DNA from 2 places in the Mesorhizobium sp. M0145 genome. Region 2 is predicted to be linked to the other one. Evidence: predicted binding sites of a transcription regulator. Region 2 holds the regulator's gene; the other holds the start of a gene.
What was found. The regulator HrcA, encoded in region 2, represses chaperone genes, less so after heat shock. The targets are predictions, from matches to a motif close to GTTAGCACTCNCNNNNNGNGAGTGCTAAC.
Positions count from the first base shown of each region.

Region 1 (5,482 bases), on a different contig from region 2:
CAAAGTCAGTGGGTCAATGCCGAGGACGCGCAACCGCACATCCCCAAACCGCATTTCACCTTCAATCACCGGCGAAGCCAGCCAGCCTGCTCGCCGCAGTCTCACAAACACCTGTTGATCCATCCGGGTCCCGTCCTCACGCACCAGTTGCGCGAGCCGGTCCTGCCCAAGGATCGCCGCTGCACGGTCATAGCTCGCCCGCGCCTCACCGTTGATCGCCTGAATCGCTGACCACAACGCCGTTGCCAGCGATAGCCCCAAAAGCAGCATCGCCAGTTGGACAGGCCGCCTGCGCCAATGCGACAAGAGCGCTGACAACCCGGTCCACACCATCAAGCCAGCCGTCCCGCGTGCAGGTGAACGTGGGCGTTCAGCCGGTTTGCCAGACGGTTGGAATGGGTAACCATTAACAGGGCGGCACCCGTTTCAGCCACCAGCGACAGCATAAGATCGAGTACAGCGTCCCCTGTTGCCTCATCGAGATTGCCCGTGGGCTCATCGGCCAAAACCAGCCGGGGCCGAACGGCTAGGGTCCGCCCAATCGCCACCCGCTGTTGTTGCCCACTCGACAGCTGTTCAGGGTAGCGCGTTAGGACCTTGGCCAGGCCCAGCCGTTCAGCAAGGACCTTCAGCCACGCCGGATCAGGACGGCCGGCAAGTCGAGCCTGAAAGGCAAGGTTGGCTGCCACATCAAGCGAAGGGATCAGGTTGAACTGCTGGAACACAAGTCCGACTGTTCCCCGCCGCAGGGCGGCAAGGGCCGTATCGTTCAGCCCCACAATATTGGTACCGCCAAGGTGGATTTCTCCCGCATCAGGGCTGTCGAGCCCTGCAACGAGGTGCAAAAGCGTGCTCTTGCCGCTGCCAGACTCGCCGGTCAGCGCAAGGCTCTTGCCCGCCTCCAGCGAAAGATCGATCCCGTGCAGAACATGCAACGGCCCTTCGCCAGTGGGGTAGAATTTGTCGATCTGGTCCAGCCTCAGCAGCATGTTACTCCCCGGAGGCCCGCGTGCTTCTGACACGGCATGCCAGTGAAATAGCGCCAAACAACGACCCCTTTCATACAGCCTCCAAACCCACTGCCTTAATTGGACAATGGTTTTCTTCAGAGGCTCGCGTTTTGCATCTAACGCGACCTCCACTTGGAATTCGATGTACAATTACGATCTAGAGCGGTTCTCAGCTAGGCGGGATAGGCGTTGACCGTGCCGTCGCAACTCACTCTCCAAACGGAACTGGAGCGCTGCCTTCAATTCCTCAGCAGTGCCGATGCCGTTGCTGAAAAGCGCCATGATTATGCCTGCAGCCTGGTCACACTCAGGCGTGCTTGGCTCTATGCCAGCCTCACGGGAATACGCGATCAAACCTTTCGGGCAAAGAGTTCCTCTTCGATCTTTGCGCGGTTGTTTCCATACTTTTTTACCAGCCTGAGGGCATCAGCCCGTTCGAGATGGTGCTTCTTCATGAGGTACCCGACTTCATAGTCTTCGCCACCGTCGACCCGTGCTCTGTCTTGCGGACCACGCTTTGACTTGTCGTCTGCCATGACAACCTCCATGGGCGATCGCCTCGCCCAAACGTGTCAAGGATAATCCTCTAATCGACGGGGACAAGGACGTAGTCGCCAACCATGTCGAAACCGCACAACTCCGCGGTCGCAGGGATAAGCCGATCCCTTACGGGGAACGCTTTGCTCGTCCGCCGTTCGAAGCGTCGAGGTCTTCTGGGCTGGTACACGTTCTTGCGGCCGTGGGAGGAAGCTTTCCGCGCGACATCACGAATGGAGTCCCTTGATGCATCGAAGGTCGCCAAATAACCCGCTTCGGCTGTGGCTGCTTCCGGTTTTGCGTTCGCGAGCGCTTCAATCTCAATCAAGAACGGCATTTCAAACATGCCATCGTAGCCGAGAAAATGGAGGTATTGTCCGGCCTCGTCGTAGCTGCGGCTTCGGTTCGGAAAAGTCAGCGCCAAGGTTGAACATACCTCAAGCCGTCAAGAACCGCGTAGCGAACGTCTGTTGCAGGCTCGCGGCCTTGCGTCTCTTCGCATTGTGCGCGTTCAGAATTACGGCGGTTTCGAAGCTAAACTGCCACTCGCTTGATCCCGCTGCCCGGCCAGCGATGGAGCCGGGCTACTCCAGCACAGACTCTGCCGTCGATCACCTCGATCGGCACGGACTCCAGACCGACATCGTCGAACAGCCGCGCATTTGACCGCGTTCGCCAAATTAATGGCCGGATCTTTGCGAAGCCTCCGCATTTTTGTGGGGGGAAGCCCTCCCAGCATCATCGTGATTGGACTTCACGATCGGTCGGAGTCACGCTGGCCGCAGGTATAAGAAGGATATGGGTGGGCCAACTATCGTCCGAATAGGAGGCTAAAATGAAGCACCAGACGCTTGAGCAACTGCAGATCGTCGCCGAGATCGATCAGGACTACCTGCGCCAGGCCATGTCGCGCAGCGAACGTCTTGAACGCTGGGCGGAGCTCCTTGAACGGAACCCTGACCGGCGACTCTCGACGCTACACCAAACCGAGTATCAGCCGGTTAGATCACGCGGGGCCATGCGCGGCGACGGCTCGCCGATCTCAGTCGCTTTCGAGGATCCTGTCCTCCGCGCCGCCGGGTTGGAAAGCGACAACTACGGCGAAGCGAAGCGGTTCTTCGAACTGACCGACAGGCAATTGCATGAGATCATCTGCTATTGTCATTTCGGCGCGACGGTGAGCGCCGTAACGGCCGCCCGTCACATCCGTGCGGCGATTGCCCGGAGACAGCCCGGCATGTTCGCTCGGATGCGTGAGGCGTTCGTCGGATAAAGCCGGAGCCGTTTCGCAGCATCATTTTTGAAGCGGCTCGCATGGAAAGCCGCCGCCGTAGCGCGGGCAAGCGCTCCCCACGCGGGGAGGCTGCGTTGCATGAGGGGGTGCGGCTTTCCGCAGGAGCACGCCGACGCCCCTCCTGCATCTTTTCCATCCGAACCGGAAAGATCCCAATGCTGCCAGTACATCCGTGGTCAGCGCCGTGGTTCAAAGGCTCGAACAGAGCGACATGCGCGCCGGATAAGCGCTATACATTCGCTGTCGAAAATTCGGTGCTTCATGGTGGGTCGAAGGTCGCAGACCTATGTCGATCGGGACCGGGAAAGCCAAATCGTGCCAAATTTTCGCGAACTGTATATAAACATTCAATCAAGGCTCAATAGGTTTGGTGCGTAATTGCGGGTTAATATAGTCTGTTGTCGGCAAAAGTAAGAGGGATGAATTACAATAAAATTGCTTATGGCTCCGCCTTTCGGACGGCCAAAAGCGCCGGTAACAACGACTGATTTACATTTCAAATATTTTCGGTTTGAGGAATTAAAAATTTGGCACTCCTATCATTCGAGTGCCAAAGGGGCTATGTTAAGTGTTGCAGTCGCTCTATGTGCGGCGGCAGAAAGAACCCCAATGAAATTCCGGCCACTCCACGACCGCGTCGTCATTCGGCGCGCGGAAGGCGATACCAAATCCAAGGGCGGGATCATTATTCCCGACACCGCCAAGGAAAAGCCTCAGGAAGGCGAAGTGATCGCCGTGGGCCCGGGCTCGCGTGACGAGAGCGGCAAGCTGATCCCGCTCGACGTCAAGGCCGGCGATCTCATCCTGTTCGGCCAATGGTCCGGCACCGAGGTCAAGATCGACGGCGAGGACCTCCTGATCATGAAGGAGAGCGACATTTTGGGCATCGTCGAGAAGATCAAAGCGGCCAAGAAAGCCGCCTGACCGGGCGATTTCCGATCCCGCAATTTCAAGACTGAACTGGACGTAAAATCATGTCTGCCAAGGAAATCAAATTCGCTACCGATGCCCGCGACCGGATGCTTCGCGGCGTCGAAATTCTGAACAACGCCGTTAAGGTGACGCTCGGCCCCAAAGGCCGCAATGTCGTCATCGACAAGGCCTATGGCGCGCCGCGCATCACCAAGGATGGTGTCGCCGTCGCCAAGGAAATCGAGCTTGCCGACAAGTTCGAGAACATGGGCGCCCAGATGGTGCGCGAAGTGGCCTCGAAGACCAACGACCTCGCCGGCGACGGCACGACGACAGCCACGGTGCTGGCCGCTTCCATCCTGCGCGAAGGTGCCAAATTCGTTGCCGCGGGCATGAACCCGATGGATCTCAAGCGCGGCATCGATCTTGCTGTGGCTGCTGTGGTGAAGGACATTCAAGCCAGGGCCAGGAAAGTCAAATCTTCGGACGAGATCGCCCAGGTTGGTACGATCGCCGCCAATGGCGACGCGTCGGTCGGCGCCATGATCGCCAAGGCGATGAACAAGGTCGGCAATGAGGGCGTGATCACCGTCGAAGAAGCCAAGACAGCCGAAACCGAACTCGATGTCGTCGAAGGCATGCAGTTCGACCGTGGCTATCTCTCGCCCTATTTCGTCACCGATGCCGAGAAGATGCGCGCGGAGCTGGAGGACCCTTACGTTCTCATCCATGAGAAGAAGCTCGGCAATTTGCAGGCGTTGCTGCCGATCCTCGAAGCTGTGGTGCAAAGCGGTAAGCCGCTGCTGATCATCTCGGAAGACGTCGAAGGCGAGGCGCTAGCAACGCTGGTCGTCAACAAGCTGCGCGGCGGCCTCAAGGTCGCAGCCGTCAAGGCGCCAGGCTTCGGTGACCGGCGCAAGGCGATGCTGGAAGACATTGCCGTGCTCACCGCCGGCCAGATGATTTCCGAGGATCTCGGCATCAAACTCGAGAACGTCACGATCGACATGCTCGGGCGGGCTAAGCGCGTGCTCATCGAGAAGGATACGACGACGATCATCGACGGCGCCGGCGAGAAAGCCACCATCCAGGCGCGCGTCCAGCAGATCAAGTTGCAGATCGAGGAAACGTCCTCGGATTACGACAAGGAGAAACTCCAGGAACGTCTCGCCAAGCTGGCTGGCGGCGTTGCTGTCATTCGCGTCGGCGGCGCGACCGAGACGGAAGTCAAGGAAAAGAAGGACCGCATCGATGATGCGCTGAACGCCACTCGTGCAGCCGTGGAAGAAGGCATCGTTGCCGGCGGCGGTGTTGCGCTTTTGCGCGCCAAGGCAGCTTTGACTGAGCTTACTGGCGCGAATGCTGACATGACGGCAGGTATTTCGATTGTGCTGAGAGCACTTGAAGCGCCGATCCGCCAGATTGCCGAGAATTCCGGCGTTGAAGGTTCGATCGTCGTCGGCAAGCTCTCCGACAGCAAGGATCACAATCAGGGCTTCGACGCCCAGAACGAAGTCTATGTCGACATGATCAAGGCCGGTATCGTCGACCCCGCCAAGGTCGTTCGGACGGCCCTGCAGGATGCCGGCTCGATTGCCGCGCTCCTGATCACCGCTGAAGCAATGATCGCGGACATTCGGCAGAAGGTTTCGCCCGCTATGGGTGGCGCGGGAGGTATGGGCGGAATGGGCGGAATGGACTACTGAGCGGCGCCTGAAACTATAGCCAG
Region 1 covers NZ_JAMYTK010000046.1:12,040-17,521, reverse strand. The annotation lists gene NKJ28_RS32115 (ABC transporter permease) at 1-333, opposite strand, end outside; gene NKJ28_RS32110 (ABC transporter ATP-binding protein) at 333-989, opposite strand; gene NKJ28_RS32105 (DUF3606 domain-containing protein) at 1,361-1,546, opposite strand; gene NKJ28_RS32100 (DUF1488 family protein) at 1,597-1,971, opposite strand; gene NKJ28_RS32095 (hypothetical protein) at 2,383-2,820, shown strand; gene NKJ28_RS32090 (co-chaperone GroES) at 3,451-3,765, shown strand; gene groL (chaperonin GroEL) at 3,816-5,459, shown strand.
Region 1: a site for HrcA is predicted at 3,368-3,396, ahead of NKJ28_RS32090 (co-chaperone GroES). Genes of this name have one in related genera too.

Region 2 (5,482 bases):
TTGACCGAGGCGATCGGGTTGAAGAATTCGAGCTTGGCCAGCAGATTGGCGACGACACCCTTCTCCCTGGCGAATTTATCAAGCCGCACCAGCGGCGTGTCGCCGATCGTCTCGGTGATCGAATTGTAGATGCGGCCGCGGCCGGGCACGTGTGCGGGGGTGGCGGGCTTGTTCATTGATTTCCTCCCAGAGGTCAAGCGGCAAGAGTCGGGCGGGGCCTAGGATAGAGCCATCCGCCGCGCAAGATAGGCTGTCGATCGAAAAATATCCGAGTGAAGTTCGTGCTGAGTACCCCCGCCCTTGCAAGGCGTGGCAATCCTTGGGCGGATTGGCGAAGGAGATCTATTGGCGGGCGGCAATTGCCGCCGCCGCACCGACCATGAAGCCCGCGGCGGTGCGGTTGAGTACCCTCAGCGCCCGCGGCGACTTCAGGAACCAGCGCGCCTTGGCCGCCAGCGCCAGATAGGGCACCAGCACCACGAGCAGGACGACGATGGTGAGCGCGACGAGGATGCCGTAATCGGCCAGCGTGATCGTCTTCAGATCGACGATGGTCGGGGTGATGGCAAGATAGAAGATCATCGTCTTCGGATTGCCGAGCGTGACGGCAAGGCCGGCTATAAAGCTGGATGCCAAGCCGCCCTTGCCTTTCTTCGCCTCCACCGTCTCCGGCGTGATGCCGCTCGTCCAGAAACGCCAGCCAAGAAAGGCGAGGTAGGCGACGCCCAGCCATTTGATGGCCAGGAAGACCATGCCGAAAGTTTGTGCGACGAAAGCCAGGCCGAGCACCACGGCAGTGAGATAGGTCAGGTCGCCGAGCATCAGCCCGAACGACATGGCCAGCGACGAGCGGAAGCCGGAACCCAGCGCACGCGCAACGAGCGCGGTGACGCCGGGGCCGGGGATGGCTGCGGCGATGCCGAGGGCGGCACTATAGGCGAGAAACCCGGTGAGTGTCATGATTCGCGCTTGTCGCACAATGTTGAAGTTGGGTGAATTCCCTCGGCCCGGATTCGATTGCGCCAGCGCAGCAGGCGACACCGCCGTTCAGGAGCGGCCGTCTTCGTAGGTAACGCGCCAGATGGTGCCATTACCGTCCTCGGTGACGATCAGCGAGCCGTCCTTGGCCATCGCGACACCGACCGGGCGGCCCCAGACGGCGTCGTTCGAGATGACGAAGCCGGTCATGAAGTCCTCATATTCGCCGGTCGGCTTGCCATCCCTGAATTTGAGTCTCACCACCTTGTAGCCGGTCCTGGCGCCACGGTTCCACGAACCATGCATGGCGACGAAGGCGTCACCCTGATAATCCGCCGGGAAGTTCTTGCCGTCGTAGAAGGCTATATTCATCGGCGCCGAATGCGCCTGCATCAATACATCGGGGACAGTGGCCTTGCCGGCGAGGTCTGGCCGCTCGCCCTGATGGCGCGGATCCTCGTTATTGCCAATGTAGTACCAAGGCCAACCATAGAATCCGCCGTGCTTGACCGCTGTTGCAAATTCGAACGGCACATTGTCGCCGAGTTCGTCGCGCTCATTGACGACGCACCACAATGCGCCGGTGGCGGGCTGCACGGTCATGCCCGTACAGTTGCGCAGGCCGGTGGCGACAGTTCGGGGATTTTTCCCATCCGGGTCAAAGGCGAGCACATCGGCACGGCCGTCCTCGGAGCCCCAGGCCGCCCCGAGCGGCTTTGATTTGGTCCAGGCGTCGAGGCCGCTATCCGGCTCCTTGCCTATATCCTCGGCGACGTTCGAGGCGGAGCCAACCGACAAATAAAGCGTTTTGCCGTCCTGCGAGAAGGCGATGTCGCGGGTCGTGTGACCACCCGACGGGATTTGGGCGACAATGGTTTCTGGTTTGCCGGATGTCTTCAGGTCGCCATCGCGATAGGGGAAGCGGACGATGCTGTCGCTGTTGGCGACATAAACCCATTGCGGTTTGTCTCCTGGCGGATAGAAGGCGATGCCGTAGGGATAATTGAGCCCCTTGGCGAAGATCGCTTTCTCGATGGGCTTGGCGCTGCCCTCGGCGAGACGATAGACGCGTATTTGGTCGGCATGGCTGTTGGCAACAAACAGGTCGCCATTCGGAGCGACGCGCACGACACGTGGATTGACGATGCCGGATGCGATCATTTCAGCCGAAAAGCCCGACGGCAATTCTGGCTTGGCGCTTTCGGGCCGTTCCGCCACGCCGGCGCCGTTCGAAGCGGATTGGGCGGGGTCGGCTGCCGGCATGTCTCGCGGCCCAATCAGGCGTCGGACGCCAGGCCTGTCGGCGTGCCAATCGCCAAACGCGACTTCGCCTTTGAGCACATTCTGGTCCGCCTGCTGGGCGGCTGCCGGTGTCGCAACAAGGAGGGCAGCGGCAACGGCCGCAAAGCCGCCAGATCGGATCATCAACGTCCTCCGGGATTCGCCTCGAACAGGGCAAACGGCATCAAGTATTGATCGTTCCAAGCGGCCGTCCAGCACACGAGGATTTGAAGCCGAACCCGTTCAGTTGCCCGAGAGGATCAGCACGAGGTGCAAGAGCAGTTGCGCGAGAAGCTGCAAGAGATGCGGGCGATGGGTTTGCCGCTGCCGGCCGATCTGGTCGCGCTAGGCGTAAAAGTCGTCGTCGAGGCGCTCTGGCTGGTTGATCATTTCTTCGAGCAGCAGACTGATCTGGGCCTTGAACGATTCCAGCGCCATTCTTTTCTCCTCCTTGCGGCAGGCCCGCGGCGGCTCCTAGCTCAGCATGCGCGAAATCAGCTGCGCGGTATAGTCGACCATCGGTACTATGCGCGCATAATTCAGCCGCGTCGGCCCGATGACGCCGAGCGCACCGACGACGCGCGCGTCCTTGTCGCGATAGGGTGCCACCACCAGCGAGGAGCCAGACAGCGAAAACAGCTTGTTTTCCGAACCGATGAATATGCGCACGCCTGGGCCTGCCTCGGCGAGGTCGAGAAGCTGGATCAGCCCATCCTGCGTCTCCAGATCCTCAAACAGATGCCGCAGCAATTCTATGTCGGCCTGGGCAGTGACGTTTTCCAGGAGATTGGCGCGGCCGCGCACGATAAGCCGCCCAGGCACGCCGCTTTCAGCGCCTGCCCAGACCGCCAGGCCCTTCTCGACCAGATCCTGCGACAGCGTGTCGAGGGCTGCCCTGGTCTCTTCCTTGATGCGGGCGATCTCGACCCGCGCCTCGGCCAGGGTGCGACCGCGGATATGGGCGTTGAGGAAGTTGGAGGCTTCGTGCAATTGCGAGATGGTGATGCCGGCGGGCAGATCGATGACGCGATTTTCGACGTCGCCGCTCTGCGAGACCAGCACGGCCAGCGCCTTGGTCGGCTCTAGCTGGATGAATTCGATGTGCTTAAGCGCCACCTCATTCTTGGCGGCGAGCACGAGGCCGGCGCCGCGCGACATGCCGGACAGCATCTGGCTGGCCTCGGTCAGCATATGCTCCAGCGTCGCGCCCGAGCCGGAGGCGCGCACCTGGGCCTCGATGGTGCGGCGCTCCTCGTCGGAGAGGTCACCAAGTTCCATGAAAGCATCGACGAAGAAGCGCAGGCCTGCCTGGGTCGGCAGCCGGCCAGCCGAAATGTGCGGCGCATAGATCAGGCCGAGATGCTCAAGGTCGCTCATCACGTTGCGGATGGTGGCCGGCGACAGCGACGACGGCAGGATGCGCGACAGGCTGCGCGAACCGACCGGCTCGCCATCCCTCAAATAGGAATCGACGATGCGCCGGAAGATGTCGCGCGAACGCATGTCGAGCGATTGAAGCGCGGGCGATTGCAGCGCGTGCGACGGGAGCACGTGCGACTGCAAACCGGGATCGACTGCCTTTGTCATTTCGAGCCAAAAACCTCCGCCCCGAAGATATAGACTTCCGCGGTGTCGGCGCAACCGGTCCATTTTCCTTTGCGCCTCACGCCCCGTGCGGCTACAAGCCGGCCAAGATTCCCCGGCCAAGATTCCGAAGAAAGAAAGAAGCCTGAATGCGCCCTTCCAAACGCCAATTCGACGAAATGCGCCCCATCTCCTTCGAGCGCGGCGTCTCCAAGCATGCGGAAGGCTCGTGCCTGGTGAAGTTCGGCGACACGCATGTGCTGTGTACGGCCAGCCTGGAGGAAAAGGTGCCGGGCTGGATGCGCAACTCCGGCAAGGGCTGGGTGACGGCGGAATACGGCATGCTGCCGCGTTCGACCGGCGAGCGCATGCGCCGCGAGGCTTCGGCCGGCAAACAAGGCGGCCGCACGCTGGAAATCCAGCGGCTGATCGGCCGCTCCCTGCGCGCCGTGGTCGATCTGCAGGCGCTCGGCGAGCAGCAGATCACCGTCGACTGCGACGTGATCCAGGCCGACGGCGGCACGCGCACCGCTTCGATCACCGGCGGCTGGGTGGCGCTCTACGACTGCCTGCGCTGGATGGAAACCCGCCAGATGGCGAGCCTGGGCAAGGTGCTGAAGGATCACGTTGCGGCGATCTCCTGCGGCATCCATGATGGCCAGCCGGTCATCGACCTCGACTATATCGAGGATTCCTCGGCCGGCACCGACGCCAATTTCGTCATGACCGGCAAGGGCGGCATCGTCGAGATCCAAGGCACGGCCGAGGGCGAGCCGTTCTCGGAAGAGCAGTTCGCGGCGCTGATGGGGCTCGCCAAGAAAGGTATTCAGCGCCTGGTCAGCTTGCAGCAAATGGCGGTGGCTTAGCTGCGGTCAATATTGATGAGATTGGCGATCCTGTGACCCCTTCTGCAATCCTGGAATCAGCACTCTACGTGACGGACCTTGCTGCCGCGGAACGGTTCTATTCGGGCGTGCTCGGGCTCGATCTGCTCGGCAAGGTCGATGGCAGGCATCTCTTCTTCCGCTGCGGCGACAGCGTGCTGCTTATGTTCAATGCCGAGGCGACCAAAGTGCCGCCGCCGGCCGACGCCAAGCTCAAAGTACCGCCGCATGGCGCGGTCGGCCAGGGCCATCTTTGCTTCGCCGCAAGCGCGGATGAAATCCCACGCTGGAAAGCGCATCTTGAGGCGAAGAAAATTGCCATCGAAAGCGAGTTCGAATGGCCGCAGGGCGGCCGCTCGATCTATATTCGCGACCCGTCGGGCAATTCGATCGAATTCGCCGAGCCAAGAATCTGGGGCATCTGATGCATTCGCCAACTGTCCATTCGCTTGACGGGCATAAGATCGTCGTCGCCAGCCATAATGCCGGTAAATTGCGGGAATTCGCCGATCTGATGGCGCCATTCGGCATAGAAGCGAAGTCCGCAAAGGAATACGGCTTGCCGGAGCCGGACGAGACCGGCACCACTTTCGAGCAGAACGCCCTCATAAAAGCCTTGGCCGCCGCCAAGGCCACTGGACTGCCGGCGCTGTCGGACGATTCCGGCCTGTGTGTCGATGCGCTCGACGGCGCACCCGGCGTCTACACCGCCAACTGGGCTGAGACGCCGGACGGCTCCCGCGACTTCGGCATGG
Region 2 covers NZ_JAMYTK010000008.1:98,014-103,495, reverse strand. The annotation lists gene cysK (cysteine synthase A) at 1-176, opposite strand, end outside; gene NKJ28_RS14720 (LysE family translocator) at 343-960, opposite strand; gene NKJ28_RS14715 (PQQ-dependent sugar dehydrogenase) at 1,048-2,403, opposite strand; gene hrcA (heat-inducible transcriptional repressor HrcA) at 2,734-3,846, opposite strand; gene rph (ribonuclease PH) at 3,993-4,709, shown strand; gene NKJ28_RS14700 (VOC family protein) at 4,742-5,152, shown strand; gene rdgB (RdgB/HAM1 family non-canonical purine NTP pyrophosphatase) at 5,152-5,482, shown strand, end outside.